DNA from 2 places in the Demequina sp. TMPB413 genome. Region 2 is predicted to be linked to the other one. Evidence: predicted binding sites of a transcription regulator. Region 2 holds the regulator's gene; the other holds the start of a gene.
The links. Region 2 encodes HrcA, which represses chaperone genes, less so after heat shock. Its sites were predicted from a motif close to TTNGCACTCGNNNNNNNCGAGTGCNAA; they were not measured.

Region 1: groL (chaperonin GroEL) is a predicted target of HrcA. The motif match lies at 2,244-2,270, and genes of this name have one in related genera.

Annotation. Positions count from the first base shown of each region.
Region 1 covers NZ_CP096184.1:1,914,553-1,918,756, forward strand. The annotation lists gene LGT36_RS09195 (DUF4031 domain-containing protein) at 1-36, shown strand, start outside; gene groL (chaperonin GroEL) at 495-2,129, opposite strand; gene LGT36_RS09205 (LytR C-terminal domain-containing protein) at 2,351-2,944, opposite strand; gene LGT36_RS09210 (DUF3263 domain-containing protein) at 2,954-3,250, opposite strand; gene LGT36_RS09215 (uracil-DNA glycosylase) at 3,337-4,005, shown strand; gene LGT36_RS09220 (signal peptidase I) at 4,022-4,204, opposite strand, start outside.
Region 2 covers NZ_CP096184.1:690,961-695,164, forward strand. The annotation lists partial or broken gene LGT36_RS03295 (IS3 family transposase) at 1-53, opposite strand, end outside; gene LGT36_RS03300 (MCP four helix bundle domain-containing protein) at 108-506, opposite strand; gene LGT36_RS03305 (DUF4870 domain-containing protein) at 741-1,181, opposite strand; gene LGT36_RS03310 (DUF4870 domain-containing protein) at 1,272-1,634, opposite strand; gene LGT36_RS03315 (DUF4870 domain-containing protein) at 1,627-1,983, opposite strand; gene hrcA (heat-inducible transcriptional repressor HrcA) at 2,093-3,100, shown strand; gene dnaJ (molecular chaperone DnaJ) at 3,097-4,204, shown strand, end outside.

The DNA of each region.
Region 1 (4,204 bases), 1.2 Mb from region 2:
TCCGGTCTGCGCGTCACCGCGGCCCAGCGCCGCTGAACAGCTGTGACCAGCCTCCTCAGCCCCGCTCAACGCCCGCCGGACTTGCGCCAGCAAACCCCGTCCGGGACTGCGCCGCTGAACAGTTGTGACCGCTCGGGCGAGCGACACGCGGCATCGCGCGCCCAGCGTCGGCGTGTCGCGCACTCGCGCGGTCACCAGTGTTCGGCACGGGTCGGGGGCACGGCCAGAGCTGAGCCGGAACCGGGCCTCTGCTAGACCCCAACCCCGACAGTCCGAACCGTCGCAGTGGGCGACACGCCGAGGCGAGCCTCCGGCGCACGGACCCTCCCGGAGTGGCGCGGCTGGGATTGGTTCGCACCGTCGGGGTGCGGCGCGTCGAAGTGCGGCGGCGTGCGGCGGAGTGCCGCGGCGCGCGGTGCCGTGTCGTGGTGGCGAGAAAACAACGGGCCCCGAGGATCTCTCCTCGGGGCCCGTCGAAGGTATGAGCTGAGGGCCTAGAAGCCCATGCCACCCATGCCACCCATGTCGCCGCCGCCCTGAGGCATCGACCCGTGGGGTTCTGGCTTCTCGGCAATGACCGCTTCCGTGGTGAGGAAGAGGGCCGCGATCGAGGCAGCGTTCTGCAGGGCAGAGCGCGTCACCTTGACCGGGTCGTTCACGCCAGCGGCGAGCAGGTCCTCGTACACGCCGGTCGCGGCGTTGAGGCCGTGACCCACTGGGAGGCCCTTGACCTTCTCGACCACAACGCCGCCCTCAAGGCCTGCGTTGATGGCGATCTGGCGCAGCGGCGCAGAGACGGCAATCTCCACGATGCGAGCACCGGTTGCCTCGTCACCCTCGAGCTCGAGAGTGGCGAACGCCTTGATGCCTGCCTGGATGAGCGCGACGCCACCACCGGCGACGATGCCCTCTTCGACGGCGGCCTTCGCGTTGCGTACGGCGTCTTCGATGCGGTGCTTGCGCTCCTTGAGCTCGACCTCAGTCGCCGCTCCGGCCTTGATGACTGCCACGCCGCCGGCCAGCTTGGCCAGGCGCTCCTGCAGCTTCTCGCGGTCGTAGTCGGAGTCAGAGTTCTCGATCTCGGCACGGATCTGCTTGACGCGCCCGGCGAGCTGCTCTTCGTTGCCAGCACCCTCGACGATGGTCGTCTCGTCCTTGGTGACGACCACCTTGCGGGCCTGACCGAGCAGGTCGAGAGTGGCGTTCTCGAGCGAGAGGCCCACCGACTCGGAGATGACGGTTCCACCCGTGAGGATGGCCATGTCCTGGAGCATCGCCTTGCGACGGTCGCCGAAGCCGGGAGCCTTGACGGCAACTGCCTTGAACGTTCCCTTGAGCTTGTTGACCACGAGCGTCGCGAGGGCCTCTGACTCGACGTCCTCCGCGATGATCGCGAGCGGCTTGCCGGTCTGCATGACCTTCTCGAGCACAGGGACCAGGTCCTTGATGTTCGAGATCTTGTTCTCGACCAGCAGCACGTAGGCGTCCTCGAGGACGGCTTCCTGACGCTCGGAGTCGGTCACAAAGTAGGCGGAAAGGAAGCCCTTGTCGAAGCGCATGCCTTCGGTCAGTTCGAGGTCGAGGCCAAGCGCCGAGGACTCCTCGACGGTGATGACGCCTTCCTTGCCGACCTTGTCCATGGCCTCAGCGATGAGCTCGCCGATGGCGGGGTCGCCTGCGGAGATGCCAGCGGTAGCGGCGATCTCTTCCTTGGTTTCCACGTCCTTGGCGGCCGCGAGCAGTTCGCGCGTGACGGCCTCGACGGCCTTCTCGATTCCCTTCTTGAGGGCGATCGGGTTGGCGCCGGCGGCAACGTTGCGCAGACCCTGCGTTACGAGGGCCTGGGCGAGAACGGTGGCGGTGGTGGTGCCGTCGCCTGCGACGTCGTCCGTCTTCTTGGCGACCTCCTTGACCAGTTCAGCACCGATCTTTTCGAAGGGCTCGTCGAGCTCGATCTCCTTGGCGATGGAAACGCCATCGTTGGTGATCGTGGGGGCTCCCCACTTCTTCTCGAGCACCACGTTGCGGCCCTTGGGACCGAGGGTGACCTTCACGGCATCGGCCAGGGCATTCATGCCCCGTTCCATACCGCGACGGGCCTCCTCATCGAAGGCAATGATCTTTGCCATGGGTGTGTGTTCCTCTTTCGATGGGTTGTGGCGCCGCTGATGCCCGCGACGGACGACGCTCGCGGCGGTGTTCACATCACATCGCCTGAGCGCCTCATCGTTGGCGCCGAAGTCTTAGCACTCTCGTAGTGCGAGTGCTAATGCGATTTTGGCACTCTCCCCCTGAGAGTGCAAATGGCAAGGCGAACTTTCGCGGGCGGCGAAGAGCACCGTGAAGTCGCCTATGCGGCAGGGTCCGTCACCAGCAGCACCGCGAGATTGCCCTCAGGGACGACGCCGAACTCGACAGTGGTGATCCCCAGCACCTCCGCCACCTTGGCAGCAGTGCTTTCGAGGCTCGCATCCGAGTACCTCACGGTATTGCTCGCAGGCTTCGTCCCCGTCAGGTTGTCTGCGGTCGCGGCGGTGAATCCCGCAGCGGCAAGCTTCTCTTGATTCGCGCCCGCGAGGCCAGAGATACCGGCGCCGTTGAGCACAACCACCGGCGCGCCGAACTGCACTGGCTCGACCGTCGGCGTGGGACTTGGAGTCTCCGAGGGCTCAGGCGACGGCGATGGCGACGTCGTCACCTCGGGCGTTTCTGCCTGAGTCGCGGTGATCGTCGCTCGCGGGATGGAGTCGAGCGGGGGAACGCCATCGTTGCCTTGCGCCCGCCACAGGTAGACGACGACTCCGTAGGCCAGAGCGCCTGCGGCGATGGAGATCACCAAAGGAGCGGCTACCGCCCACACCCAACTCTTGCGCTTCCGGTGGACGCCCACGGGGCCGCGCTCGTCGGCGGCAGCATCAAACTCATCCGGAGGGAACTCTGGCACGGGGATACGTTACCGCTGGCGAGCGGCATCTACGACCCGACCCGCGCGTCCGCGCTGACGGGACGATCGCATGCGACGTAAGCGCTTCACGAGCATGGCGTCGTGAGCGAGCGCCTGCTCCGAGTCAATGAGCGCGTTCAGCACCTGGTAGTACTCGGTCGCCGACATGCCGAAATTCTCTCGCACGGCGTCCTCTTTGGAGCCTGCGAACTTCCACCACTGGCGCTCGAACGCGAGAATCTGCGCGTCGCGCTCGCTCAGAGGCGCGACATCGGCACGTGAGGCGTGAACTGAGACCGCGGACATGTGGCTAGAGTACCCGCGAATCACACCGTTGTCATTCGTGGCATGACCCCCGCCGAACGGTGCGTCAGCGTGGATACCCTGAGGCCATGACCGACGCATGGCGCGAGCACATCGCCCCCGACTGGGCGGACGCTTTAGAGCCCGTCGCACCACTCTTGGCAAGCATCGGCGCGTTCCTTCGTACCGAACTTGCCGACGGGCGCGCCTACCTGCCAGCTCCGTCGGCGATTCTCAATGCCTTCACTCGCCCCCTTGCCGACGTGAGGGTGCTGATCGTCGGCCAGGACCCCTACCCGACTCCCGGTGACCCCATGGGCTTGTCCTTCTCCGTGCCCCGCGGTCGCGCCATGCCTCGCTCACTCGCGAACATCGCGCGCGAACTCGCGGCCGACACCGGGGACACCATGACCACGGGTGACCTGACGCCGTGGGCCGATCAGGGCGTCATGCTTCTCAACAGATGCTTGACGGTCCGGCCCGGCCAACCGGGCTCGCACCGCGGTCATGGATGGGAAGGCTTTACGGAGCACGCAATCCGCGTTCTCGTCGAACGCGGCGGACCGCTCGTCGCCATCTTGTGGGGATGCGATGCACAGAAACTCGGTCCGATGCTGGGCGACGTCCCACTCATCGAGTCCGCTCATCCGAGCCCGCTGAGTGCTTCGCGCGGTTTCTTTGGATCGCGACCCTTCTCTCTAACGAACGCGCTGCTCGAGGAGCAGGGGGCCGAGCCCATCACGTGGCGCGTCGCCTAGGGCCGCGGCACGACCCTCAGCTACACACCTGAGCGGCGCCGCTCGACCATGGGAACGCGTTCGGCTGTGTCGTCATTTGGAAGTACAAGGTCCACGAGCCGTTGTTGGTGTTCCTGTTGAACTCAACGATGGGCAGTTGAGAGCACTGGTACGCAGGGCTCGGCAGCGTCGCAATCCGGAAGTCGCCGTTGCCGTTGAT
Region 2 (4,204 bases):
CGCGCGACCGCGACCACGTCACGGCGAAACTCCTCAGGAAAAGCTCTAGACATGACAACATCCTTCCACCAGGACCCGCCCGGATCCCAGAAGTCAGTTGTCACCAATCACTGCACCAGCCCCAGGTACTTCTCGAGCGACGCTCTGAAGTGCTCGATAATGGGTGCCGCCTCTGGGTCGACAGTGATCGCCTCGAACTCTGCGAGTGCGTCCTGCACACCCTGGGTGCGCTCAAGGATCTTCTGGTCGACAGCCGTCTTGTCGGCGACATTGTCCGCGAGCAGGTGATTCACCACCTCCATACGGAGGTCATCCACCGCGACCCGAAGCTCACCGGCTGCGTGCACACCAGGGAGGTTCACCGTGGCGACTTCCTGTGCGCCCGCATCCATCGTGCGCATCGAGAGGATCCCTCCCGCGCCCACTGCCACAGCGACAATGAGTGCGATCCCGATTGCTCCCAGCACCCGAACGGCAATTCCTTGGTTGCGTACCCAACGTCCCATGGCGACAGTGTCCCCCTCGCTTTGTGTGGCCCAGGAAGGCCTCCACTGGCCTCACACGTGGCCACTATCGGTGGATGTGTTGGAAGCGCGAGGGGACTTGTGTCCTGGCCTACCGTGCGGTGTGCAAAAGGTCTCGTGGGCGTGGCGTCGAAGTGAGAAGTGCCGAAGCCTCCCCGTCCCTTGACTGGGATCGGAGAGGCTTCGGTCTGGTGTGGCCTCGTGCGGTGCGCGGCCTTACTTAATGAACTGGATGGCGAGCGGGATGCGGTAGTACTCACCATTGGCGGCCTTCACGCCCGCCACGAACGAGATGATGATCGCGTAGAGCACGTACAGGCCCCACAGCGGCAGCGTGACCGCGAGGCCCACCACGAACAGCAACAGGCCGAGCACGACGGCGCCTGCACCGAACACGAGCGCGGTGATCTGCAGGTTCAGATTCTGCTTGCCATGATGCGCCACGAGTGCCGAGCGGTCCTTATAGACCAGCCAGATCACCAGCGGGGCGACAAAGGCGATGGTGCCAGCGCTGACCAGGGACGCGACGGCGGCGATGACGTGCGCCAGCATTGCCCAGGTGCGAGCCTCTGACTCGAGCATCGGCTGGACGGTGGGGGCGAAGGGGGCGGGGTTCTGAGCGCCCTGTTCAGGATCGGGGGAGGTGTTCTCTGTCATGTCTCTACTGTGCCAAAAAGCCTCAGGGCCCCGCATCGGCCTTGTGACCGATTCGGGGCCCTGAGGGTGGTCAGGGTGAAACCCTGAGAGTTACTTGATGAGGCGCCAGTTCAGCGGATAGCGGTAGGTCTCGTGCTTGTTGGCCTTGATGGCAGCTTGAATGCAGAAGATCAGGGCGATGACCCAGACCGCGAAGCCTGTGATCAGGCCCAGGCCAAAGACGGGGATGAGGATGGTCGAGGCGACGTAGCCGATGGTGACCAAGATCGAGAAGTTGAGGGCTTCCTTCGCCTCAGTGTCAACGAATGCGCTGCGGTCCTTGCCGACGAGCCAGAAGATCAGCGGGGGGAGGAATCCGAAAAGGATGATCCCCGCGTGGCTGAGGGTCGCGTAGAGCCGCTCGTCGGACTCGCTGAGCGGGGCCGCTGCTGCGGGAGGGGGCGTTTCAGTCATGTGTTTTCACCACTTTGAGTTGGAACGGATAGTGTGCGGGATTGCCCTGCCGCGCCAGCCAAAACCCTGCCAAACTGAAGTAGATCGCGACGACGGGAACCACCCACAGCGCCAATGTACCGAGAAAGCCGACGAAAGGCACATACATTTTCACGACGACGGCCGCGATTGCCGCGCAGACCAGCGCGGAAGCGAAGTTCGCCGCCTTCGCCGCCTCCGTCGCGGCAAAGGGATCACTCCGTCTGCGCGCCACATAAACGAGCGCAGGAATCACCGGGCCCGTCATCGCGCCGAGGTGCCCGAGCGCGGCCGCCGCGGTGCTTGCGCGGCTGTGTGCCGTGTAGGTCATGTCGCCTCCGCACCACACGCTAGCGCGACGAGACGCGCGATCGGACCCAGTGCGCGGATCACTGCGTAGAATTAGCACTCGCAGCAACTGAGTGCCAATGGGAGGTGGAATGAGCGACGACAGGCGCGAGGCGATCTTGAGGGCGATTGTCGAAGGCTACGTCTCTACCAGCGAGCCCGTCGGGTCCAAGGCGCTGGCACAGCACCACAACCTCGGGGTGTCTCCCGCGACCATCCGCAACGATATGGCCGCTCTGGAGGAAGAGGGACTCATTGCGCAGCCCCACACCTCTGCTGGGCGCATCCCCACCGACAAGGGCTATCGCTACTTTGTGGACATGCTCGCCGCGGCGGCGCTGCAGGACAGCCACAAGCGCGCCATCTCGACCTTCCTATCGGACGCCGTTGACCTCAATGACGTGGTGGAGCGTTCGGTGCGGCTGCTGAGCCAACTCACCCGCCAAGTGGCCGTGGTGCAGTACCCCTCACTCAGGGAAAGCCCCGTGCGCCGGGTGGAACTCGTGCGCATGACGAGCGACCGCGCGCTTGCCGTGGTGGTGAGCGCCGACGCCAGGGTCGAGCAAGCTACCGTGTCGGTCCCGGAGGACGTGTCGGAAGACGAGTTCGAGCGGATCGCTCGCGAACTCAATGAGACCGCGTCGGGCCTGACCCCGCAGCCGCTCGAATCGGCCCTCGCGGCCTGGACCGAGCGCCACGCGACGCACGCATGGTTAGCCGAGGTCGCGTCGTCCGTAGTGGGCGCCGCCCGCGGCGGGACTATCGAACGCGTTGTCTTCTCTGGCACCGGTAACCTCACCAGGGCCGGATCCGACCTCAAGGCCGACGCGGTGTCGTCGATTCTTGATGCTCTTGAGGAACAGGTCGTGCTGTTGCGGTTGTTGCACGAGATGGCATTAGAGGGAGGCGTGTCTGTGCGCATCGGCCGGGAGACCGGCCACGCGGCGCTAGCGGGCACGTCGATCGTGGCGGCGGGGTACGGAAATGTTGCCTCGCCCGCATTGTTAGGAGCGCTCGGACCGATGCGCATGGACTATCCGGGAACGATGGCCGCGGTGAGAGCCGTGGCCCGTTACCTGTCGAAAGTGGTGGAGACGTGAAGGACTATTACGCCGTGCTCGGTGTGCCGAGAACAGCGACAGAGGCCGAGATCAAGAAGGCCTATCGCAAACTGGCACGCGAGCTGCACCCCGACGTGGCGGGGCCAGAGGCGGGAGATCGCTTCAAAGACGTCGCCGCCGCCTACGAGGTGCTCGGCAACGCGGACAAGCGCGCGCAGTTCGACAGGGGGGTTGATCCCAGGGGAGGCAACTCGTCGGCAGGCGCAGGCGCCGGGTTTGGCTTCGAGGACATCTTCGAGACGTTCTTCGGTTCTTCGATGGGAGGCTCGGCCCGCAGGGGTCCAGCGTCTCGCACCCAACGCGGGGGAGACTCGCTCGTCGAGGTGGACGTCACACTGGAAGAGGCGGTCTTTGGAGTTCACCGCGAGGTGATGGTGGACCTCGCCGAGGTGTGCACCACGTGTGACGGGACGTGCTGCTCGCCTGGCACACAGCCCGCCACCTGCCCCCAGTGCAACGGTGCAGGCGTGGTGCAGCGAGTCGCGCGCTCGCTGCTCGGCCAAGTGATGACCACCGCGCCGTGCCCCCGCTGCGGCGGCTACGGCTCGATCATCGAGAGCCCATGCACCACGTGTTCCGGGCAGGGGCGCACCAGGGAGCGCAGGTCGATCGAGATCGACATCCCGGCCGGAGTGGAGACGGGCACCCGTATCCGCTTGTCTGGGATGGGCGACGCCGGGCCAGGAGGAGGCCCACGCGGCGACCTCTACATCGAGATTCGCGAGCGTCCGCACGAGTCCTTCGAGCGCAGGGGAGACGATCTCCACTGCACGCTGGAACTGCCCATGACCGCCGCCGCGCTCGGCACCGTCGCCACCGTTGAGACGCTCGACGGGCCGCACGAGATCGACGTCCGGCCGGGAACCCACGCGGGCTCGACCGTCACGCTCAAGGGCCTCGGCGTCGGCCGTTTGCAACGCCCCGGCCGAGGAAACCTTCACGTGCACCTCGACATCCAAACCCCAAGCGAACTCGACGAAGCACAGACGGAGTTGCTGACCCAGTTGGCGCGATTGCGCGGCGAGGAGTTCCCTGAGGCACGCCTCGCGCCGCTCGGGGGCGGCGTGTTCTCGCGTCTGCGCG